DNA from 3 places in the Janthinobacterium paucivorans genome. Region 1 is predicted to be linked to each of the others. Evidence: predicted binding sites of a transcription regulator. Region 1 holds the regulator's gene; each other region holds the start of a gene.
What was found. The regulator FNR, encoded in region 1, switches genes on or off when oxygen is low (the NO sensors DNR and NnrR bind a similar motif). The targets are predictions, from matches to a motif close to TTGATNNNNATCAA.

Region 1 (8,026 bases):
CGCATCACCTGCACTACACGGCATTGCCTGACTGGACGCAATCGATCGGCATGGTCTTCTCGCTGGTCCTGCTGGCACCAAGCTGGGGCGGCATGATCAACGGCATCATGACCCTGTCGGGCGCCTGGCACAAGCTGCGCACCGATCCGATCCTGAAATTCATGATCGTCTCGCTGTCGTTCTACGGCATCGCCACCTTCGAAGGTCCGATGATGTCGATCAAGACCATCAACTCGCTGTCGCACTATACCGACTGGACCGTTGCCCACGTGCATGGAGGTGCCCTGGGTTGGGTGGGCTTCATCACCATGGGTTCGATCTACTATCTGCTGCCACGCCTGGCGGGCCGCACGCAGATGTATAGCACGCGCCTGGTCGACGTGCATTTCTGGGTGGCTACCATCGGCATCGTGCTGTACATCGCGGCAATGTGGATCGCCGGCGTGATGCAGGGCCTGATGTGGCGTGCGGTCAATCCGGACGGCACCCTGACCTACACCTTTGTCGAGAGCGTGAAAGCAACGTATCCGTACTATGTGGTGCGCGTGGGCGGTGGCCTGCTGTACCTGTCGGGTATGTGCATCATGGGCTACAACACCTGGATGACCTTGCGCGGCAGCAAACTCCCCGTCGCCCGCATTCCAGAACTGAACGCGGCGCACGCCTGATAGGAGCGAAAGCAAATGAAATTTTCACATGCATGGATTGAGAAAAACCCCTGGCTGCTGATCGCCCTAGTCACGCTAGTGATCAGCGTCGGCGGCGCCGTCGAGATCGTTCCCCTGTTCTTCCAGAAGAGCACGACGGAACCGATCGCCGGCCTGAAGCCGTACTCGCCGCTACGCCTGGCGGGCCGCGACATTTACGTGCGCGAAGGCTGCTACAACTGCCACTCGCAGATGGTGCGTCCGCTGCGCGCGGAAACGGAACGCTATGGCCATTATTCGGTCGCTGGCGAGTTCGTGTATGACCGTCCGTTCCAGTGGGGTTCCAAGCGCACGGGGCCGGACCTGGCCCGCGTGGGTGCCCGCTACAGCGATGAATGGCACCGCACGCACTTGAACAACCCGCGCGACGTGGTGCCCGAGTCGAACATGCCAGCCTACCCATGGCTGGCGAAGACCAAACTGGTGCCTGACGACATCATGCCGAAGATGCGCGCCCTGAAACGCCTGGGCCAGCCATACAGCGATGAAGAAATCACGGCCGGTCCGGCACAGCTGCAGGACAAGACCGAAGAGGACGCCCTGGTCGCCTATCTGCAAGGCCTCGGTACATTAATTAAAACAAGGAATTAGCATGGCAATCGACAACCTGTTTGACAGCGCCAGCAGCGTCATGACGGTGGTTTCCTTTACGACGTTCGCAGGCATCCTGTGGTGGACTTTCAGCCGCAGCAATAGCGACTTTGACGCGGCGGCGAACCTGCCGTTCGACGACGAAGCGCTCGACTATCCGGCCGCGCCGGTATCTATGCCCGTGCCGGCACAAGGGGAGCGCAACCATGGCTGACTTTACCAATGGCTTCTGGAATATTTACATCATCGTATTGTCCTTGCTGGGCATCATCGGCTGCGGCGTGCTGCTGTACTCGCAGTCGAAGGTCAAAGTGGCTGCCGGTGCCCCTGCCGATGGCACCACGGGCCACGTCTGGGACGAGGACTTGAAGGAACTCAATACGCCGATGCCGCGCTGGTGGATGTGGTTGTTCTACATCACCATCGTCTTCGCCCTGGCATATCTGTTCCTGTATCCGGGCCTGGGCAACTATGCCGGTAGCCTGGGCTGGAAATCGACAGGCCAGTACGAGGAAGAGCTGAAGAAAGCGGAAGCCGACTACGGTCCCCTGTTCAACAAGTACCTGAGCCAGGACTTGAAGACGGTGGCCGCCGATCCGCAGGCGCAAGCCATCGGCCAGCGTTTGTTCCTGACCTACTGCGCGCAATGCCACGGTTCGGATGCACGCGGCAACAAGGGCTTCCCTAACCTGACTGACAAGGATTGGCTGTATGGCGGCGAACCTGACGTCATCAAGACGACCATCATGCACGGCCGCAATGGGCAGATGCCACCGATGGGTGCCGCCCTGGGCTCCGAAAAGGATGTCGAGAACGTGGCCCATTATGTGCTGAGCCTGTCCGGTTCGACCTCGGACCCGGTAAAGTCGGTATTGGGCAAGGCCAAGTTCGGCGCCTGCATGGCTTGCCATGGTGCCGATGCGAAGGGCAACCAGATGCTGGGTTCGCCTAACCTGACGGACAAGATCTGGCTGTACGGCGGCAGCGCCGATACCATCATGGAAACCATCCGCAAGGGGCGCAATAACGCCATGCCGGCCTTCAACGATTTCCTTGGGGAATCGAAAGTGCACGTACTGTCGGCGTACGTCTGGAGCCTGTCGAATCCACAGACACCCGTGAAATAATGTCAGACCCTCAAGTCATCAAGATGTATGCGGCCCGCGAGCAAATCTACCCTCGCGAGGCCAAAGGACGCTACGCTACCTGGCGCTGGGTATGTGTCTGGCTTACCCAGCTGGCGTTCTACGGCTTGCCATGGTTGACCTGGAGTGGCAGGCAAGCCCTGCTGTTCGATTTGACCACGCGCAAGTTCTACATTTTTGGCGTCGTGCTGTGGCCCCAGGATTTCATCTATCTGGCGGCCCTGCTGATCATCTGTGCGTATTCCTTGTTCCTTGTCACAGCCCTCGCCGGGCGGGTATGGTGCGGCTTCTCTTGCCCGCAAACGGTCTACACGGAAATCTTCTTGTGGGTCGAACGCAAAATCGAGGGCACGCGCAGCGCGCGCATGGCCCTCGACAAGCAAGGCCCCTCCGTGCGCAAGGTTGTCAAGAAGACGGCCAAGCACTTGGTGTGGGGCGCCATCGCCCTGTGGACGGGCTTTACTTTTGTCGGCTATTTCACGCCGATCAAGGAACTGGCGCACGAGGTGATCACCCTCGATTTCGGTCCCTGGGAATGGTTCTGGGTCTTGTTCTACAGCCTGGCAACCTACGGCAACGCGGGCTGGCTGCGCGAGCAGGTGTGCAAATACATGTGCCCCTACGCGCGCTTCCAGAGCGCCATGTTCGACCAGGATACCCTGATCATCACCTACGATGCCAAACGCGGCGAACCGCGTGGTGCCATGAGCAAGAAGGCCGGCAACAACGACAAGCTGGGCGACTGCATCGACTGCACCCTGTGCGTGCAAGTGTGTCCGACCGGCATCGATATTCGCAACGGCCTGCAGTATGAATGCATCGGCTGCGCCGCCTGCGTCGATGCCTGCAACAGCGTGATGGATAAGGTCGACCGGCCGCGCGGACTGGTACGCTACAGTACCGACCATGCGATGGAAAACAACTTCAGTTCGCAGCAAATCCGCCAGCGCGCCACGCGCCCGCGCGTACTGATCTACACCGCCATCCTGGGGCTGATCATCATCGCCGTGTGTACCTCACTGGCCCTGCGCACCCCCCTGAAAATGGACGTCATCCGCGACCGCGGTTCGATGGGTCGCGAAGTGGAAGACGGCATGGTCGAGAACGTTTACCGCTTGCAAATCATGAATACCTCGGAGCAAACTCAGCATTTTAAAATCAGCGTTTCCGGCTTGCCGGGCCTGACCTTGCTGACGCGCGAAGAGGTGACGTTACAGCCGACGGAAACGCTGGGCTGGCCCATCCGCCTGCGCGTGCCGCACGGTGTCGGCGAGAAGGGCTCGAACAAGATTGCCATCGAATTGCACTCGCTGGACAACCCAGCGTTGCATGTGCGTGAAGGCGCGGTATTCATCGTGCCGCGCTAAGGTTGATGTTGGGGTCAGATCCCTCGGGTCTGACCCCGGCATTTCGCCGTTGGGCCAGCATCAAACATGCGTTAGCTTTACTTTATTTTCAACCCAGAAGCAAAAGCTGGGGTCAGGCCCAAAGGGCCTGCCCTCAAGGAGAACAAAATGTCCGACAGCCTCAAGCTGCAAGCACCCGTTGCACCATGGTACAAGCATCGCTGGCCTTGGCTGCTGATGATAGGTCCCGGCCTGTCCATGGTCGTTGGCAGCTGCATGGCGTATATCGCGTTTACGCAGCCCGATGCGCTGGTGGTGGGCGATTATTACAAGCAAGGTAAGGCCATCAACCAGGACTTGCGACGCGATACGGTCGCCAGCAAGCTGGCGATGGCTACCAGCCTGTCCTATGACGTGGCGTCGGCGCGTCTCAGTGGTTCCGTGCGCAGCGTCGGCAAGGCTTACCAGGGTCCGTTGCAGCTGCACCTGGCGCATGCGACCCTGCCGGAAAAAGATATCAAGCTACTGGTGCAGCCCGATGCGGCCGGCAACTTCTCAGTAGCGCTACCGATGCTAGAGCGCAGCCGCTGGCAAGTGCTGGTGGAAAACGACAAACGCGAGTGGCGCCTGTCCGGCATCTGGACCTGGCCACTGCAGCGCAGCATCGCGCTGCAGGCGGATGCAGAGCTATAACGTACAGCGCCGGGAAAAAACCGTAGCGAGCGGCAGTGATTTGTGGCTAAGAGCGCAGCTGTGCTAGAGCACAGCGAGCATCGCAGGCCGCAAAGCGCGACGCGCAGCAGGTTTTGACGGTGCTATTATTTGCAGACGTCCGTGCCGGCCGTAATGGCCTTCAATATTGCCGGCTGCAAGATCTCGATCTCGCGGTTGGAAACGCGCAGCCAGCCTTCCTTCTTAAACTTCGACAATAAGCGGCTGACGCTCTCGATGGTCAACCCCAGGTAGTTACCAATTTCCTCGCGCGACATGCGCAGCTGAAATTTGCTGGCCGAATAGCCGCGCGCTTCATAACGCGAAGCCAGGTTGACGATAAAGGCGGCAAAACGCTGGGTCGCCTGCATATTGCCCAGTAACAGCATGACACTTTGCTCGCGCGTGATTTCCTGACTCATCATGCGATGGAAATGGCGCAGCAAGGTTGGCATATTACCCAGCAATTGTTCCAGGCTGGAAAATGGAATTTCACACACTTCACTATCTTCCAGCGCCACCGCATTACAGTGGTGGCGGTCGGCGCTGATGGCATCCATGCCCAGCAGTTCGCCGGCCATCTGAAAACCCGTCACTTGCTCTTCGCCGCCAGGATTGATCTGGTACGTCTTGAAATGCCCCAGACGAATCGCGTACAAGTTCTGGAACGAATCGCCGATGCGAAACAGCGAGGCACCACGCACAATCTTGCGACGACGGCCGATGATCTGGTCTAGCCTGTCCATGTCGCCCACATCGAGACCCATCGGCAGGCACAATTGATGCATGCTGCAAGTCGAACATCGCGCACGCAATGCTTCCACGTTCACTGCGGGCAAGGTGAGAGTGAGGAGCGCTTCAGTCATGTCGGTACCTTTTAGAAAATGCAATGACAAGTTTACTGCATACAGAGTTGCCGTGTGCCAATTTCAGCGTAATTTCGGTGAATAAACGACGTCCATCCTTTAATTATATGGCAACATCGTCAAAAGCCCATACGGGGAGGGCAATTTACTCAGCGCCGCTTGCAAAGTTAATGTATTGATAGGAGAATTCTTGAAGGCGTTATCTGCCGTCTGTGCCGCCCGGTACTCAAAAGGACATCATGAAGCCTCTCGGCATTAAAGCAAAAGTCGCCCTGGCCACCAGCCTGACCTCGATCGCCATGATCGCGCTGGTCACCATGATCCAGGTGCAGCACATGCGCGACGACTTCAGCCAAGTACTGCTGGGCCAGCAATACTCGCTGATCACGCGTACCGCTGCCGAGCTCGACGACAAGCTGGGCATGCTGCTGCAGATTGTCACCCTGACGGCCAGGCAGCAGCCGCCGGAATTGATCGCACAGCCCGCCCAATTGCGCCAATACTATACGCGGCGCTCGATGCTAGTCCTGTTCGACGATGTACTGGTGCTCGACGCGCAAGGCGCCATCGTGGCCGACATGCCGCTCGTCAAGGGGCGTGCAGGCATCAACGTCACCGAGCGCGAGTATTTCCAGACCGTCCTGCGCACGCGCCTACCCATGATCACCGAGCCAATGCTGAGCAAGTCGAGCGGCATGCCCATCGTGCAAATGGTCGCACCCGTCATGGCCGCCGATGGCCAGGTGGCCGGCATGGTGGTCGGCGTGCTGCGTTTGTACAAGGACAACCTGCTGGGGCGCCTGCGCTCGGAAAAAATCGGCAAGAACGGCTATTACTCGATTCTCACGCGCGGCGCCGTGCCGCGCTACGTGCTGCACCCCGACCCCAGCCGTTTGCTGCAGCCGCGCCAGCCGGACACCAATCTGGCGACCACCGCGCTGCTGAAACAAGATGGCGAAGGCAGCATGATCAGCACCGACAGCCGCGGCATCACGGCCGTCAACAGCTTCAAGCGCCTGAAATCGGTGAACTGGCTGCTGGCTACCTCGCTGCCCGTCGATGATGCCTTCGAGCCGTTCGATGGTGTGCTGTACCGGCTGGTGCTGTGGGGTATCCTCGCTTCGCTGCTGGCCGCTTTTGTTCTGGGCTGGCTTACCGTGCGCCTGCTGTCGCCGCTGGTACGCCTGCGCGACACCCTGCAAGCGCTGCGCACTAGCGGTAGTCGTTTCAGCCCGGTACCGGTGCGGCAGCGCGACGAGATCGGCGAACTGACGGAAGCGTTCAACGACCTAATGAGCGAACGCGATCGCCTGCAGCAAGAGCTCGAAGCACGCGCGGAGGAGTTGGAACAGGAGCGCGACCGGGCCGAGGCGGCCAACCGCGCAAAGAGCGACTTCGTAGCCAATATGAGTCATGAAATCCGCACACCCCTCAATGCCGTGCTGGGCATGGTGTACCTGCTGGGAAATACCAAGCTCGACACGGAACAGCGCAAGTATTTGACCATGGTGCGCGTGGCGGGCCAATCACTGCTGGGCATCCTCAACGACGTGCTCGATTATTCGAAGATCGAAGCGCGTCGCATGGAATTGTCGCCCGTCGAGTTCGACCTCGATGAAGTCATGAATTCCCTGGCCACGACGATGACCATGAATGCGGGTAAAAAGGAGCTGGAACTGGCCATCGCCGTCGAGCCCGACGTGCCGCGGTGCCTGGTAGGCGACGCCCAGCGCCTGCTACAAATCCTCGTCAACCTCGCTGGCAACGCCATCAAGTTTACCGAGAACGGCGAAGTGGTGGTGGCCGTCAGCAAAGCCGAAAGCGGGAAAGGGCGCGCCTGGCTGCGCTTCGAAGTGCGCGACACGGGCATCGGCATGACGGAACTGCAGCAACAGCAGCTGTTTGCCGCGTTTTCACAGGGTGACCAGAGCATCACGCGGCGCTTCGGCGGCACGGGCCTGGGCCTGGCCATCAGCAAGCAGCTGATCCACATGATGGGCGGCGACATCGCCGTCGCCAGCAGCGAAGGCAAGGGCAGCCGCTTCTCTTTCAGCGTGCCATTCGAGATGCTGGCGCAAGCAGCCGAAACGCGGCGCACGCCAGCCTTGGGCCAGCTGCGCCTGCTGGTAGCCGACGATAACCGCACCGCGCGCGAACTGATCGTCAAGCTGATCGAAGCGTGGGGCTGGCAAGCCGACGAAGTCGATTCCGGCTTTGCCGCCATCGAACTGTACCGCGAACGCCTGGCACAGCAGCAGCCCTACGATGTGGTGCTGGCCGACTGGCACATGCCCGTGATGGATGGCCTGGCTACGGCCAAGGCCATCCGCCAGGCGGCCGGCGGCCAGCGCCAGCCCATCGTAGTGATGGTCAACGCCTTCGCCCGCAACCATCTGGAAGCGATCTCCAGCGCGGCCGAGGCCGATGTCGTGCTGATGAAGCCGATCACAGGATCGAGCCTGTTCGATGCCCTGCACCAGGCGTTGATCGCCAAGAACGACGGCGACGTGCAGCGCATCCTGCACCAGCCGCTCGGCACGCAACTGACCGGCGTGCATTTATTGCTGGTGGAAGACAACCATTTGAACCAGGCGGTGGCACGCGGCATCCTCGAACACATGGGCGCCACCCTGGACGTGGTGGGCGACGGCTTGCAAGCG
Region 2 (8,026 bases), on a different contig from region 1:
CGCCCGCTCCCAGTTGGCTTTGGCGGCGCGCACTTCCTCGGGACGCGCACCCGCTTGCGCCTTCTTTGCCACGGCGTCGGCTGCCTGCGTGGCGGCCGTCGCTTGCGCGATCTTCGCATCGACTTCCGGGCTCGTCAGCTGAAACAGCAGTTCGCCTTTCGGCACCGTCTGGCCCAGCGTGACATACAGTTCGCCCACCCTGCCCGGCACTTTCGACGAGACATTGACTTCCTGCGCATCCATCTGCCCCTGCAAAGGCAGGCGCTGCGGCTGGAAAGCCTGGTACAGCCCCCAGCCCACGAAGGCCAGGATGAGAATGAGGAGGGCGGCGGTGCCGAAGGCCCATGGTTTTTTGGAGGTACTCATTATTCTTTGTCCACAGGTAATTGGATATCGGCCGCGGCGGCCAGGCTGCCCAGGCGCTGCGTCTCGCCCGTCGCTTCGAGCAATTGCGCCAGCCCCATCACATAGTGATAGGCCGTCTGCGCGCGTTGAGTTTCCACCTTGGCCAGGTTCAGGCGCGCGTCGACCACTTCCAGCGACGTCACTTGTCCTTGTTGGAACGCTACTGTTTGCAAACGGATATTTTCGCGCGCCAGCTCCACCGACGAGGCCGTGGACAGGTATTGGATACGCGCGTTTTCCAGCGCGCGCCAGTTTTTCTCGATCAGGGTGGGAATGTCGCGCTCGGCCTGGCGCGCCACCACTTCCACCCGCTCCTGGTCGAGCTTGGCGGCGGCGGTCATCTTGCCCGTATTGATGCGGTGCACCAGCGGCACGGATACGGCCAGGCCGATGGCCCAGTTCGAGCGCACCATCTGGCCGCGATTTAGATTGTAGTTACCGATGGCAAACACGGTGGGCGCGTACTCCTTGCCGTGCAGCTTCAAGGCTTGCTCAGCCTGCACGCGCTTGCTGTCGATTTTTTTCCAGTTCGCATTTTCGCGCATGCCCGTGCTAATGAACGATTGCAAGCTCCCGACCGGCAAGCTGTTGACGAACAACGGCGTACTGGGCCGCACTAGCGTGTTGACGGCGAGCAAACGGGCTAGCGCTACTTGCGCGATTTCCGCGTCGCTGCGCGCCTGCGCTTCATCGCTGCGAGCGCTGTCCAAGGCCACGTCGGCGCGCAGGCGTTGCGCGCGCGAAATCAGGCCGCCCTTTTCCAGCCTGGCCGCGTCACGCTGGTGTTGCGTCACGCCGACCGTCACTTCGGCCCGCACGGCCACCACCCGCTTGGCCAGCAGCAACTGGAAATAGCGCTGCGCCACCAGGGTGGCCAACTGTTCTTCCGCTTCCGTGCGCTCCGCTTGCGCGGCCAGCGTCTGGCTGGAAGCGAGGCCCTTGACGGCATCGAGGCGCCCGCCAGTGTAGATGGGCCACATGCCCAGCAAGCCGAACGAGGTCAGATCCGTCACCACTGCGCGGTTGAGGGAATTGGGGATATGCGGCGTGGGCAAGCCGGGCATTGGCGGCAGCACCGCTTCGATGCCGCCCACCAAGCCGCTGGTATCAATATTGAAGTCCGTCGACAAGCGACCGCGAAATGCCGTCAAATCGACGGAGGGGCCGTCGATATTGGACAGCGCTTCGGCCTTTAATGTTTTCGCGCGCACGTCGAGCGCCGCGCCCTGCACGGTGCCCGAAACCTTTGCTGCTTGCTGCAGCGCTTCGTCAAAGCTCAACGGTGCGCCCGCTGGCAGCTGTGCCTGCGCGGGCATCGCCGCACCCAGCGCGCTGGCCAGCAATAATAATAAATGCCCTTGCAATATACCCATGTAGCGTCCAGTCAGTGAATGAGGGGAAAGCACGGGCTTGCCATGTTTATACTTTCACAATAACAATTATATCCACGGATGTCTATTGCAGCCTGCACTATTGCCTGATGTGGCTGGCACGCAAATCGCATCGAGTAGCGCAAGCGTGCATAAAAGGCAATATTTTTCAGGCTGCGCGAGAAGGCGTCAATTAATCAAGCTCAATAAAAACGCAAAAAGATTATAAATCTTGCGTGCGGCTCTGGACGGCATGTGCAGTCCTCGCCTACGCTGTTTATTTATTTAAAAACAAGAGGAAGCCATGCAGACAGCGCGCTTGAATATTATTGGTATGGATCACGAAGGCTGCGCCGACAGGCTGACGGGCGCGCTCGAAGCGGTCACGGGCGTGGCCACCGTGTGCGTCTCGCTGGCGCGCCAAGGCGCCACGGTACAATTTGACGAACGGCAAGCCACGCAAGAACGCCTGCTGGTGGCCATTAATGACGCCGGCTTCATGGCCGAGGCCTCCGATGAGAAACAACTGCCGTCCTGCAGCGGCGCCTGCGGCCAATGCCGTCACTGAACGCCGAGTCCAGCCTTTCTGCGCGCGCCTGCCCCCTTCTACGCTCAGCCTTCCCGTGCCGCCAGGTCGCACAGATACGCCAGCACGCGGCGCGGTTTCAGCGCCTGCAAGTCGAACGGCGGCAGCGCGATGGCGTCGAGCGTGTTCTTGAACAGCAGGCCCAGTTCGGTATCGCCTTCCAGGCTCAAGCGACGGCTGAAGAACAGGGTGTCCGGATCTTCCTGGCGCCGTGCCAGCAGCATCAGGTCATGCACGCTGGCGGCGATGCACAAGTGCGGCACGTCGGCATAACGTTCGGCCACGAACACTGTGCCCTGCCACTCGAAATCGAAGGCGATGCCCGCATCGAGCAAGCGCAGGCGCAGGCTGCGCCCTTCCAGGCTGCGCCGCACGTCGTCGGGCAATTGCGGTGCCAGCAAGCGATTCAACCCTTGCACGAACAGCCAGGAGGCGGGATACGGCGGTAGCTTGGACAGCAATTCGGCCAGCGGTTCGGGCAGCCGGTACGCGGGGTACGCGGCGGCAGGCTTGCTCGTCACGGGCTTGGCAGGGACCGGAACCGGGACCGGCAACCTTTCCAGTTGATCTTGCATGGTGCTTCCTTTCGATGCGTTCAATGAGCGGCGTGTAGTTCCATGCCGGGCTGACCGTGCCAATAGCCGTCGCAGGCGGCGGCCGGCTGGCAGGCAGCCAGCTGGGCCTGGGCGCCGACGCCGCTGACCTGGCCGCGGCGCGCCCGGTCGAAAATGGCGATGACTTGTTGCGTATGCATGGCCTGTGGGCTGATGCGCACCACCGCCACGCCCATGTCGCGCATGACGTCGAGTTCGCGCACCAGGTTATAGACCAGCGCCGACTGCGTCTGCGTGCCATTGAGCACGAGGAATGGCACCTCATCGCGCGTGCGCAGCAGCAGCCCGTCCGGCTCTTCCAGGCAGCTATAACCGCAATCGTCCTTCGGCAGGTTGCGGTTACGCGCCGTGAAGCAGCGCGCGGAAAACGCCAGCGGCATGCGGCCGTAGGCGAATACTTCCGTCTCCAGCCCTTGCGGTTTCTGGCGCTGCATCTCGGCCAGTGCCACCCGTCCCATTTCCAGCGGCATCACCCAGCGCCGCGCACCCAAGCGCGCCAGCAGTTGCAGGCTGGGGCCATTGAACAGGTTCAGGTGAGGGCCAGCGACAAAGGAGACATCCTTTTGCATGCAGTGCACAGCGCCCATGTCATTCGCCTCGACCGCATAGCGGCCATTGCCCGTGATGCGGCGCAGGATCGCCAGTTCGCTGCCCGCCTCGATCAGCGCTTGCGTCGACAACACCACTTCCTTGCCGCTTGCAGCAAGCATGTCGGCGATATCGAGCCAGTCGGCCAGGCGCAGCTCGTGCCTGCGCGAGCATACGGTTTCGCCCAGATACACGATATCGACGGCGCTGCCGGCGATCTGTTGGTAAAACTCGAAGACGGTGGCGCGCGGCCAGTAGTACAGCAAAGGGCCCAAAGAGAGTTTCAGCATGCCTTTTCCAGTATCTTTTAAGTTACAAAACCGTAGCGAGCGGCTCGCAGCGAGGCCGAGAAGCGCAGCCGTGCTTGAGCACGGGGCCGCGCCCCGGGATGCGCGGCAGGTTTTGCTATTTCCAGGAGCGATGGTAAGCGCCCAGAGTGTGCTGCTGACCCTCGGCCAGCTTGTCCATGGCCGCCATCCAGGCCGGCTTGACGGCGTAGCGCGGATGACCTTCTCGGCAGGCGTCAATCGCTTCACGCCACACGCGCGTCACCTGCGCCACGTAGGCGGGACTGCGCTGGCGCCCTTCGATTTTCACGGCACGCACGCCCATGGCGATCAGTTGCGGCAGCAGCGCCAGGGTATTCAAGCTGGCCGGCTCCTCGATCGCGTAATACACTTCGCCATTGACGTCGAAACGCCCCTTGCACAGAGTCGGATAGCTGGCGTTTTCAGCCGGTGCGTAGCGCTCGATCAGCACGCCGTTCAAGCGCGACTCCAGACCGTTCGGTGTTTCCAGCCAGCGCACGGCCTTCGCTGGCGAGCATACGCCGTGGGTGTTCGGCGCCTCGCCCGTCGCATACGACGACAGTGCGCAGCGCCCTTCGACCATGACGCACAAGCTGCCGAAGCCGAACACCTCGATCTCCACCGCGGTCTTGCTGATCAGTTGTTCCACCTGCGCCATCGACAGCACGCGCGGCAGCACGGCGCGGGAGATGCCGAAGTGTTCGTGATAGAAGTTGATGGCTTCATAATTCGTGGCCGAGCCCTGCACCGACAGGTGCAGGCGCAGCTGCGGCTGGTGCTGGGCGGCGTAGGCCATCAGACCTGGATCGGCGACGATTATGGCGTCGATGCCCGACGCGGCGGCGCGGTCGATGGCGCTGCGCCACACGGCCCAGTTATGCGCCTGCGGATAGGTATTTAGTGCCAGCAGCACCTTGCGTCCGTACTGGTGGGCGTAGCGCACCCCCTCGGCGATGGCCTTCTCGTCGAAGTTGAGGCCGGCGAAATTGCGCGCATTGGTGGCGTCGCGAAAGCCCAGATAAACGGTGTCGGCGCCATTATCGACGGCCGCTTTCAGGGCGGGCAAGCTGCCGGCAGGGCAAACCAGTTCCAATGGTCCGGCTACGCAGGGGGCGGTGGTTGCTTCAAGCATCATGCTGTTCTCAGTCCTGTATCGGCTCAGGTGCACACTATAGCCCCGCCCATGCTGCCCAGTCGTTGATGCAGGTGAAGGAATACATGCATGGCTGGCGCACCTTCAACTTGCTTGACCTGGCTGTAAAATGCCCATCTTTCCTCCTGTTTGAAGGCCCACCATGCCCCGCAAAGCGCTGCTGATTTTCCTGCTGACCGTGTTCGCGCGCCGCCAACGGCCGCAGTTGCAGCAGGTCGCCATCTTCGAGGCGCGCATGGCCAGCTGGAGCACCTATACGCCGCTGGAAATCTGCGCCCGGGTGCTGCCCACCTCTGTCACCAGCATCGCCGCCTTCTTTTGCGCGAGCTGGCTGGTCCTGCGCGAAACGCGCTGGAACAAAACCGCCTGAGGCGTAATGCCGTTCAGTTAGTGTGTTAGTGATGCTATTTTTAGCCCAAGAACCAGGACAGGGGTCGGACCCTGAGGGTCCGACCCCAGCTCTTTGCCTCTGGGGTTAGCGAATTTACTGGCGCTCATAAATCACGCCAAAATCCTTAACTGAACGGCATTACCGCCTGAGGTGGTTTTTTCACCTGGATCAAGGATACGCACAGCGCTTGCACGCCACCTTTGACATCACTACATTTAGTCGATAGTCTTCAAAAAACACCGTATGTTGTGTTTATTGGAGGTTCCATGGTGACAAATGCAGTTTCCCCCACACGCGGCCAGGTCGATGTCGCCGCGTCCATCAATGAATACCTGGAGCGGCGCGACTGGCGCGTCAACGCCAACGCTAACCAGGGATACTCCCTCGGTGGCCTGATCCTCAATGTGTCGGGCAAGGTCATCGCCAACTACTGGCTGGACCAGGTGTATCCGCCGGAAGTGGGCGCGGCGCACCGCGAAGCGGCGCTGCACATCCACGACCTCGACATGCTGGCCGGCTATTGCGCCGGCTGGTCGCTGCGTACACTGCTGCATGAAGGCTTGAACGGTGTACCAGGAAAAGTTGAGTCAGGCCCGCCGAAACACATGTCGAGCGCTGTCGGCCAGATCGTCAATTTCCTCGGCACCCTGCAAAACGAATGGGCCGGCGCGCAGGCGTTCAGCTCCTTCGACACCTATATGGCGCCCTACATCCGCAAGGACAGCCTGCGCTACGAAGACGTGCGCCAATGCATGCAGGAGCTGATCTTCAACCTCAACGTGCCATCGCGCTGGGGCACGCAGACGCCGTTTACCAACCTCACTTTTGACTGGGTTTGCCCGGACGACCTGCGCCAGCAGATTCCCGTCATCGCCGGCCAGGAGATGGACTTCAGCTATGGCGAGCTGCAGGCGGAGATGGACATGATCAACCGCGCGTATATCGAGATCATGATGGCGGGCGACGCCAAGGGCCGCGTCTTCACCTTTCCCATCCCCACCTATAACATTACCGAGGACTTCGACTGGCATAGCGAGAATGCCGAACGGCTGTTCGAGATGACGGCACGCTACGGCTTGCCCTACTTCCAGAATTTCATCAATTCGGAACTCAAGCCGAACATGATCCGCTCCATGTGCTGCCGATTGCAACTGGACTTGCGCGAGCTGCTTAAGCGGGGCAATGGCCTGTTCGGCTCCGCCGAGCAGACCGGTTCCCTGGGCGTGGTGACCATCAACTGCGCGCGCCTGGGCCACCTGTGGCGCGGCGATGAAGTGGCGCTGCTGGCTGACCTGGACCGCCTGCTGGAACTGGGCAAAGTCAGCCTGGAAATCAAGCGCCGCACCATCGAGGACCTGATGCAGCAAGGCTTGTTCCCCTACACGCAGCGCTACCTGGGCACCCTGCGCAACCACTTTTCCACGCTGGGGGTCAATGGCATCAACGAGATGATCCGCAATTTCAGCAGCGACGCGTATGACATCACGACGCCGCAAGGCCATGCGCTGGCCGTACGCCTGCTCGACCATGTGCGCGCCCGCATGGTGGCATTCCAGGAAGAGACGGGCCACATGTACAACCTGGAAGCGACACCGGCCGAGGGCACCACGTACCGCTTTGCCCGCGAAGACCGCAAACGCTATCCGGCCATCGTGCAGGCGGGCACGCCCGAGCAGCCGTATTACACGAACTCGTCGCAGCTGCCCGTGGGCTACACGGACGACCCGTTCGAGGCTTTGGCCATGCAGGACACACTGCAGCGCAAATATACGGGCGGCACGGTACTGCACCTGTACATGACGGAAGCGCTCTCGGACGCCAACGCCTGCCGCGAGCTGGTAAAGCGCGCCCTGAGCCGCTTTTCGCTGCCCTACATCACGCTCACGCCCACGTTTTCCATCTGCCCACGCCACGGCTACCTGGCCGGCAAACATACATTCTGCCCCACCTGCGACGCGGAGCTGATCGCCCGCAAGCAAGCCCACCCTGCTGCATCACTCGAGGAAACGCCATGAATACACGTCCCGACTTCACTCCCGCCATCAGCCTGCTCGACAGCGAACGCCAGCGCTGCGAAATCTGGACCCGGGTGATGGGCTATCACCGCCCCGTCGCCTCGTTCAACATCGGCAAGCAGGGCGAATTCCATGAGCGCCAGTATTTTACGCAAGCAAGCGCCCGGCTTGACCAGCCCGCCCGCGATGGCAGTTGAACTGAAAGTGGGGGGCCTCACGCCCTTTTCCGCCACCGACTATCCGGGCAAGCTGGCGGCCGTGGTCTTCGTGCAGGGCTGCCCCTGGCGTTGCCGCTATTGCCACAATCCCCATTTGCAGCGGCGCACGCCCGAGGGCGCCATGTCCTGGCGCGACGTGCTGGCTTGGCTGCGCCGCCGCGTCGGCCTGCTCGACGCCGTCGTCTTCAGCGGCGGCGAAGCGTGCATGGACCCGGGCCTGGCGCGCGCCATGCGTGACGTCAAGGCGCTCGGTTTCAACATCGGCCTGCACACGGCCTGCATTTATCCGCAGCGCCTGCAGGAAGTGCTGCCCCTGCTCGATTGGGTGGGCTTCGACATCAAGACGCCGTTTGCCCACTATCGTCTTGTGACGGGCGT
Region 3 (8,026 bases), on a different contig from region 1:
ACGTTGCTGCCAATCTGGCGCGTGCGCTCTTCGCTGCCGAACTCCAGGCCTGGCAGCAAGACACTGTCGATGCCGCTGGCCGTTTGCGCCGTGCGCTCGACGACTGTGACACCAAAGATCATCGTGCTTTTGGGCGTGGCGCGCGCCATCGTCAGTTTCAACTGCTTTTGCAGGAAGTAACTGTGGCTGAAATAATGGATGGCGCCCTGTTCCGGTCCCAGGCTGTTGGCGTAGCGCAGGAAGGCAATGATGCGCAAGCGCCTCTCGCGTGCATTCGGAAACATGCCGCGCCATAATTGATCGAGCAACTGGCCCGCGTCGCGCTCGCCCAGGCGCGCGAACTGCATCGGCATGGTGGTGATATCTTCGCTGTAATTGAGTTGCCAGTTGGTATGGCGCTGCAGGAATGTGGCATCGACGCTGTAGGTGTTGCCAAAAAAGCGCTTGCCCGTGCTGAAGGCAAGGCTGGTGCGCGGTGAAGGCGTCCACACGCCGCCCAACGACCAGAAACGGCCTTCCGGTGCCTTGCCGCTGCGCGCGATATAGCCTTCCTTTTCCATGCCGCCGCTGGCCGTGGTCGCCCATTTTCTGCTCAACGTGTAACGCAAACCCAGGCTGCTGCGCTGCATGCGCACCGGCGCCAGCTTGCTGTCCTGCGTGCGGCGCACGTTGTGGCTGGCGTTCCAGCCCCAGCCCATGCTGTGCGGCTCGCCGCTGAGCTGCAATTGCAGCTCGTCACTGTGTACGGACTGCAATTCGCCGCCACTGTTGAATGTATTGCGCGTGTAGCGCAGTTCGGCCGTGGCCAGGCCGCGGAAGCGGTGCCGCAAATAGGGGCTGATGCCGGTGGTGCGCACGGTGCCGGTATTGTTTGTGTCGGGCAGCGCGTTTATCAGTTGCGGGCCGAATGGCGAGAGGTTCTGCCGGCTGACGCTGGCGTTGGCATCGATGAAGAACCAGTCCTTGGCCAGCTCGGCATCGGCCGCGGCATGCAGCGCGTGATTGTCGCTATTGCCGCGTTGCCCCGAGAGCAACTTATGCCAGCTGTAATCGAGATCGACGCGCAGGCGCGGGCCCGTGCCGATGAGGGCGATGGCGGGCGCGATTTCCGTGATGAAATCAGCTTGCGCCTGGCCTGGCGGCGCGCGCAGCGCATTGTCGGTGTAGCTTACACGCAGGCGCTGCGAGGGTTTCACCAGCCAGTCGACCGCTAAGGCCGGCACGGACAGCAGCAACGATAGCAAGGGCAGCCAGCGGCTAGTCGTAATGGCCATAGCCGTAGTAGTTGTTGCCGGGGAACGATTTGGTTTTGTTATAGATTAAATGTATGTGTTCGCACGAATCGATCTGGCGCAGCGCTTCCTTGACGGCGTGCTGGGTCGTCGTTTCCGCCTCGACGACCATCACCACTTGGCCCATCTGCCCCACCAGCGCGTGCGCTTCGCTGGTGATCAGCAAGGGCGGCGAGTCGAAGACGACGACGCGATCGGCGTAGCGGCTGGCGATCTCGGCCAGCAGCCGGCTCATGGCCCGGCTGGCCAGCAATTCTGTCGCGTGCTTGTTGCTGCGCCCGGCGGGCAGGATGCTGAGGTTGGCGACATTGCTTTTCAGGATCACGTCTGCCATCGCCAGTTGCGGGTCGAGCAGTACGTCCATCAGCCCCGGTTCGGGCGGCAGACCCAGCACTTTCAGCACCGACGGGCGCGCCACGTCGGCATCGACCAGCAGCACCGTGATATCCATTTCCATGGCGATACTCATGGCCAGGTTAATGGCGCAATACGTCTTGCCTTCGCCGGGCATGGCGCTCGTGACGACGATCAAGTTGCCGTGGCGGATGGCCTCGGCGCCGCTGGCGCGCGCCTGGCGCAGCAGCGGGCGCTTGATGATACGGAAATCTTCGGCCACCGAACTGCGTCCGCCTTCCTGCGTAAGCATGCCTTGCTCCGCCAGTCGGGTCAGATTCAGGCTGCGGTACTGCGGATTGCCGGCCGCTGCCGCGATGTCTGCACAATCAGCGCTATCTGTGCTGTCTGTGCTGTCTGTGTTAGCCTTGCCCTCCACGCTGGCCGCGCCCTCCACGCCATCGGCACTGTTCGCCATATACGGCACGGGGACTTCGGCCACGCCCAGGATGCTGGGTGCCTGCCTGCCGCCATCCTTGCTGCTGCGCTCCTTGCTGGTCATCGTCGCTCCCGTGGCGTGGTCTAGAATTTGAGCAGCGCGGCCGTCATGACGCCGCCGTACAGCAGCAACAGGCTGCCCAGGCAGGCGCTAAAGGCATAGCGCGCGCGGCGGCGGCGCACTTGCTGCAACGGCGTCCAGTTCATCGATACCGTGCCCAGCACGTTCAAGCCCGTGGCATCGCGCAGTTCGGCGGGACTGAGAAAGGTGGGGCGTACCTGGCTGATCAAGAGGGCCGTGGCGATGCCGGTCACCAGGGCTGCGCCCAGCGCCGCACTGAACAGCAGCGGACGGTTCGGGCCGACGGGCGCATATTGCACCGTGGGCGGGTCGATGATCTTGAAGGCCATCATCTCGGTGTTGGAACTGAGTTCGCCCGAGAGTTTCGCCGCTTCGCGCCGGCCAATCAGCTTTTCGTAGTTTTCCTTGTTGATGATGTAGTCGCGGTTTAGCTGCGCCAGCTGCGATTCCACCTCGGGCACGGCGTTGCTTTTTGCCAGCAGACGCTCATTGCGCGTGTTGTATTCCTGCACGCGGGCGCGGATGGCGGCCACCTTGGCGTCCGCCTCCGTCAGCGCCACCTTCAGTTGCTGCAGCATGGGGCTGTAGTTCTTGCCCGGGTCGCCGGACGCCGTTTTCAGCTTGCTTTCCTCGATCTTGCGCTCTTCCAGTTGGGCAATGAGGCGCTTCGAGGCGATAATGTCGGGATGCAATTCCGTAAATTGCATGCGCAAGCTGTCGAGGTTCTTGTTGAGTGAGGCGATGCGCTCGTCGAGTTCCGGATGCGTGATAGCCGACGCGTTCGGCTCAAGGTCGAGCACCGGCTCGTCGCCCTCGATCTGGCTGAGGATGGCCTTGCGCGCCTGTTCTGCCTCGAGCAGCTCCAGCTTGGCAGTGTTCAGGCTATCGGACGACATCAGCAACTGGCTGCCATAGTCGATGCCCTGGCGCGGCAGCAGCAACTGGTTGCGGATCTTGAATTCCTTCACCAGGTTTTCAGCCGCGCTGAGCTTGTCCTCGTAATTCTTGATTTGCTCGTCGATAAATTGCACGGCTTTCTGCGAATCGCCCTTTTTGCCCTGGAAACTGCCTTCGACAAAGATGGTCAGCAGGCTTTGCACCACGTCGCGCACCAGCTTCGGGTCGCGTCCGCTATAGCTGATGGTGTAGATATCGTAGGCATTGGTGCCGCTGATCTTGATGCGGCTCATCAGTTCGTCGAGCCGGGATTCGTGTTCGCGCACGGTCTTCGTCCCCAGGTCGAGGTCGACCATGCGCATCACGCGCTCCACGTTCGGGCGGCTGAGCAGGGTGCGGCTCATGATGGCCACCTGCTGTTCCGTGTTCGGCACGCTGGTCATGCCCGCCAGCAGCGGCTTGAGGATGGTTTGCGTATCGACAAACACGCGCGCCGACGTTTGGAAGTCGTCGGGCAGGCTGATGATCTTGATGAAGCCGCCGATGGCCACCAGCCACGCCACCAGCACGGCATGCCAGCGGTATTTCCAGATGCCTTTCAGGCTGGAAAGCAGCTGCTGTATCAATTCCTCCATGTCGCTTCCTTCCGGTGACGGTGCTGCACGCTCGATGTCCGAGCGGCACGAACAATGGCGTCTTGCAAGAAATGCTTGCCCGTTGAGTAAGCAAAGTATAGGACCCCCACGCAGCAAGATTTCCTCAGATGATTGCTTCTTGATACGCCTCAAGGTTCGCTTGCCGGGTTTTAATAATCATAGGAAGTTCGCGGCCCAGACTGGTTCTGCGGGGCCGGACATGGACGCGCCATCGAATCGAGGAGGCCCCGCATGAATCGCTTACGCCGTGCATTTGTATGCCACACGCTGGTCTTGGCGGGCGCCGCCGGCATGCTGGGGGGCTGCCGCACACGCTATGCACTGGCACCGGCCGACGACAGCGCCCCCATGCACGACTACCTGATCGGCCCGGGCGACACCGTCAACATCATTGTCTGGCGCAATCCGGAAGTGTCGCTGACGGTGGCCGTGCGGCCGGACGGCAAGATCACCACCCCGCTGGTGGAGGATTTGCCTGCCAGCGGCAGGACTTCGACCCAACTGGCGCGCGACATTGAACAAGCGTTGAGCAAGTTCATCCAGCAACCGGTGGTGACGGTCATCGTCACCAATTTTTCGGGCCCGTACGGCGAACAGATCCGGGTCATCGGCGAGGCAGCCAAGCCGCAGGCGCTGCCTTACCGCCTGGGCATGTCGCTCATGGACGTGCTCATCGCCGTCGGCGGCATCACCGACTTTGCCGCCGGCAACAAGGCCAGCATCATCCGCATGCGCGATGGCAGACAGCAGCAGCTCGGTGTGCGTCTGGACGACCTGCTCAAGGATGGGGATATTTCCGCCAACGTCATGATGCGCCCGGGCGACGTGCTGTTGATACCGGAGAGTTTTTTTTAAGCGTGAGCTCAACAACGCTAAAACAGTCATGATATTCGTGCTTTTCGGCAAATTTCAGCGCGCCCTAATGACGCCTAAAGGTCAATTCTTTTGCTTTTTTAACTGATGCTGGGAACTTTTTAAGTTTTTATCTTGTCACAAGGCATAGGCCCCCAATCCATCCCGATGGTTGCCGATGAACGTGAGGACAAGATGAGCTTTGAAGATGAACCCATTATTTCCTTCGACACGCCAGGTACTTTCAGTGACCTGGTGGTGGGCGAAGGCAAGATCGACCCGGCCATGGAGCACGAGCTCGACCTGCAGCGCTTTCATATTCGCATGGCCAATTCGCGTGGTCGGCGCGAGGCGGCCAGTTTGCTGATCCGCAAGATGTATGGCTGGCGCGGCTATGCCGTCAATCCCGGCACCGCGCATGTGCTCAATAAAATCACCCTGTTTGCAGAAACGGCAGGCGCCACCGTCGGTACCATGACTTTGTGCCTGGACAATGACGAGACGGGCTTGCCCGCCGATGAAAACTTCCGCGACAAGCTAGACGTGCTGCGTGAGGAAGGCCGGCGCCTGTGCGAACCGTCGCGCCTGGCCATCGACAAGGGCGTGAGCAAGCGTGTGTTTGCGGCGCTGATCCATATTTCTTATATCTACGCCCATAATATTCACGGTTTTACCGATTATGTGATCGAAGTCAATCCGCGCCATGTGGTGTTTTACAAGCGCATGCTCGGTTTCAACGATTTTGGCGGCGAACGAGAGTGCACGCGCGTGGGCGCGCCGGCCGTGCTGCTGCGCCTGAACCTCGACTATATGCGAGCCCAGATCGACAAATACGGCGGCATGATGGAGCAGCACGGAGGGGAACGCTCGTTTTACCCCTATTTCTTTCCGACATGGGATGAGCCTGGCATGACCGAGCGGCTGCGACAGGGACGCACCTGAGGGTCATTTTTCTTTCAGCAAGATCGATTGCATATGGCTGCCCGGAATCGCATAGCTGATGCCGCTCGGCGCGCTGATGGCGGCCTCTTTCAAACCTTTGAGATAGACCATATTGACGATGCCGTAGACGATGCCGGTCTCGGGGTCGTACAGGGGGCTGCCGCTGCTGCCCGGATATGCCGTTGCGTCCAGTTGGAACACGATGTACGGTGCTTTTTTCAGTTGCGCCAGGCGCCGCAGGTCCAGGCGCTGTGCATTTTCGCTCGGTATGACCACCGGCGTCAGCGACGATATGATGGCGCGGTGCGTCACGTGATATAAGCCCAGTAAGGTAGCCAGCGGAAAGCCGGTAAAGGCCATGGCTTGGCCTTCGCGCACGGTGGCCGCGTCGCCCAATGTCAGGGCGGGCAGTGGCGCGCCCGTGAAGCGCAGCAAGGCCAGGTCGTGCTCCGCGTCCAGCGCCTGTACCTTGGCGTGGCGAAATTGCGCCGTCTGACCCTGGCCCGTGAGTATGCCGATGACTTCGCCGGGATTGGCGTCGAGCATGTTCTCGATGACATGGGCGCAAGTAAGCACGCTCAAGCCGTCGCCTGCCACGAAGCCTGTGCCGACGAAACGCATGGGCGGCGTGCGCGTCTTTTCCAGGCTGGCCACGCCGACGATGGACGGTTTCACGCGCGTAACGACTTGCGCCAGGGTGTCGTCGGCGCGGCAGGGCGTGGAGACCCAAGCCAGGACGAGGCACGATAGCAGGGCAAAGAAAAATGTGTATGGCAGGGCTTTCATGGCGGCTCACTTTCAGCGGCAAGCGGTGGCGGGGGCTGCAGCAAGGCACACAGCAGCATCAGATAGAACAGCACGGCGATGCGCGGTACGTCGAGCAGGCTGTCGAACAGGCCGACGACGAGAAAGCCCAACAGGGCGGCGACGCAGGCCAGCGCGCCCTGGCCGGTCTGCGCCCGTACGCCCTGGCGCAGCAGGCGCAGACCGGCCAGGGCCAGCAGGACCAGCATGGATAGTGCGCCGCACCAGCCCGTTTCCACCACTAAGTGTAGCGCCAGGCTCTTGATATGCCACGGCAAGTGATGATGGTCGCTGCTGAAAAACCAGTAATTGTTGGCCTGCGCAAAGTCGCCGTTGGCGATCAATTCCTCACCGCCGGGCGCGCGCAGGCTCAGATTGTCGATGTCGATCACGGACGACGTGGCCGTGCCGCTGGCGGCCAGTTCCAGCTGCACGGGCGGGCGCAGCAGCCAGGCGCCGGCGCCCAGCGAGCCGCTGTCGAATGGCACTTCGTAGTGCTGCCACGCGTTGACCCGAGCGTTGGGCTGTGGCAGGCGCAGTCGCAGCGCGATAGGCGCGCAGTTTTGTGCATACAGCAATTGTCTCTGACACAGGTGCACCAGCAGCAAGGGCATGGCGCCGGTTCGGCGCGCGTCGAGCGCCAGGGTGTAGCGCGTGGCAGGCTGCACGGGCAGGCGTTGCAACAGGCGCAGCAATTCGCCATAGCCGGCGCTGTAGCCGGGACTGGCCAGACGCACATAATAGTTACCAGGCGCGCTGTTTTGCGGCGCATACGCGATGCTGGCCGGCACTTCGCGCGCGGGATTATGCCAGTAATACGTGGCAGGAAAGCTGCCCATGCCCATGCCAAACAGCTGATCTTCCCAGTCGGACGGCTGCATGGCCAGTACTTGCCGCCAATGGCGCAAGCGGCCTTGCATGTCGAAGGCGGTGTTGGCAAAACGTTCGGTGGCGTAATAGCTGGCCGAGATGGGAATGGCCAGCAGCAGTACGATGGCCCCCGCGCCCGCCATGCTCAGGCTGGTGCGATCGAGCCGCCACAGTGGTGGATGCAAGCGTCCATTGCACAGCATCAGCATGGCCAACAGGACGACCAGCCCGGCTGGCGCCAAGGCGCGAGCGCCGGCCCAGTGCCAGCCTATCCAGACGACATTGCACGCCAGCATGGTCCATGCCATCATCGCCAGGCTCAGCCTGGCTGGCTGGCTGGCATCGCTGCTGCACGGCCCCACAGGGCCGGGCAGCAGCACGACCGCCAGCAGCACGGCGGCCAGCGAAAAGAGGAAATACGGACCTTTCAGCAAGCCGCTTGCCTGCTGGCCTTCCCCTAGCGGCCACCAGCTGGCCAGCAGCCCCTGCAAGCATAGCGCGCACAGCACGCTGGCCGGCGCCAGGCGCCATGGCAAGGGCCGCGCTGCCAGCACGAAACTGGCCGCGAGCAGCAGCACGGCGGCGAGCAAACCCCGGTAGCCGGCCACGCTGAACATGTATACAAGCAGGACGCTGCCCAGGCCGGCTAACAGCAGCCTTAGCATGATGCCACGCACGGCTAGCCAGCGAGCCTGTTGCCGCGCCGCGCCGGAGGCTACGCGCAAGGTTTGCCAGGAGGCCAGCAGCAAGAGCGCTGCCAAGGCCGCTGCAAGGGCTGCATACAGGCCGCGTGAAAAGGT

Region 2: a site for FNR is predicted at 5,069-5,082, ahead of ubiU (ubiquinone anaerobic biosynthesis protein UbiU). Genes of this name have one in related genera too.
Region 3: a site for FNR is predicted at 3,877-3,890, ahead of ACQ4V8_RS15995 (XrtA system polysaccharide chain length determinant). Genes of this name have one in related genera too.

Annotation. Positions count from the first base shown of each region.
Region 1 is NZ_JBNYXR010000011.1:113,425-121,450, reverse strand. It holds gene ccoN (cytochrome-c oxidase, cbb3-type subunit I) at 1-668, shown strand, start outside; gene ccoO (cytochrome-c oxidase, cbb3-type subunit II) at 684-1,298, shown strand; gene ACQ4V8_RS14735 (cbb3-type cytochrome oxidase subunit 3) at 1,300-1,512, shown strand; gene ccoP (cytochrome-c oxidase, cbb3-type subunit III) at 1,505-2,425, shown strand; gene ccoG (cytochrome c oxidase accessory protein CcoG) at 2,425-3,810, shown strand; gene ACQ4V8_RS14720 (FixH family protein) at 3,958-4,482, shown strand; gene fnr (fumarate/nitrate reduction transcriptional regulator Fnr) at 4,608-5,366, opposite strand; gene ACQ4V8_RS14710 (response regulator) at 5,606-8,026, shown strand, end outside.
Region 2 is NZ_JBNYXR010000010.1:7,149-15,174, reverse strand. It holds gene ACQ4V8_RS13490 (HlyD family secretion protein) at 1-366, opposite strand, end outside; gene ACQ4V8_RS13485 (TolC family protein) at 366-1,778, opposite strand; gene ACQ4V8_RS13480 (heavy-metal-associated domain-containing protein) at 2,080-2,343, shown strand; gene ubiT (ubiquinone anaerobic biosynthesis accessory factor UbiT) at 2,388-2,936, opposite strand; gene ubiV (ubiquinone anaerobic biosynthesis protein UbiV) at 2,957-3,853, opposite strand; gene ubiU (ubiquinone anaerobic biosynthesis protein UbiU) at 3,969-5,006, opposite strand; gene ACQ4V8_RS13460 (hypothetical protein) at 5,167-5,394, shown strand; gene ACQ4V8_RS13455 (ribonucleoside triphosphate reductase) at 5,682-7,430, shown strand; gene nrdD (anaerobic ribonucleoside-triphosphate reductase) at 7,427-7,627, shown strand; gene ACQ4V8_RS13445 (anaerobic ribonucleoside-triphosphate reductase activating protein) at 7,617-8,026, shown strand, end outside.
Region 3 is NZ_JBNYXR010000013.1:59,869-67,894, reverse strand. It holds gene ACQ4V8_RS16005 (TIGR03016 family PEP-CTERM system-associated outer membrane protein) at 1-1,274, opposite strand, end outside; gene ACQ4V8_RS16000 (XrtA-associated tyrosine autokinase) at 1,258-2,187, opposite strand; gene ACQ4V8_RS15995 (XrtA system polysaccharide chain length determinant) at 2,208-3,737, opposite strand; gene ACQ4V8_RS15990 (XrtA/PEP-CTERM system exopolysaccharide export protein) at 3,990-4,613, shown strand; gene ACQ4V8_RS15985 (N-acyl amino acid synthase FeeM domain-containing protein) at 4,806-5,552, shown strand; gene ACQ4V8_RS15980 (S1 family peptidase) at 5,556-6,338, opposite strand; gene ACQ4V8_RS15975 (hypothetical protein) at 6,335-8,026, opposite strand, start outside.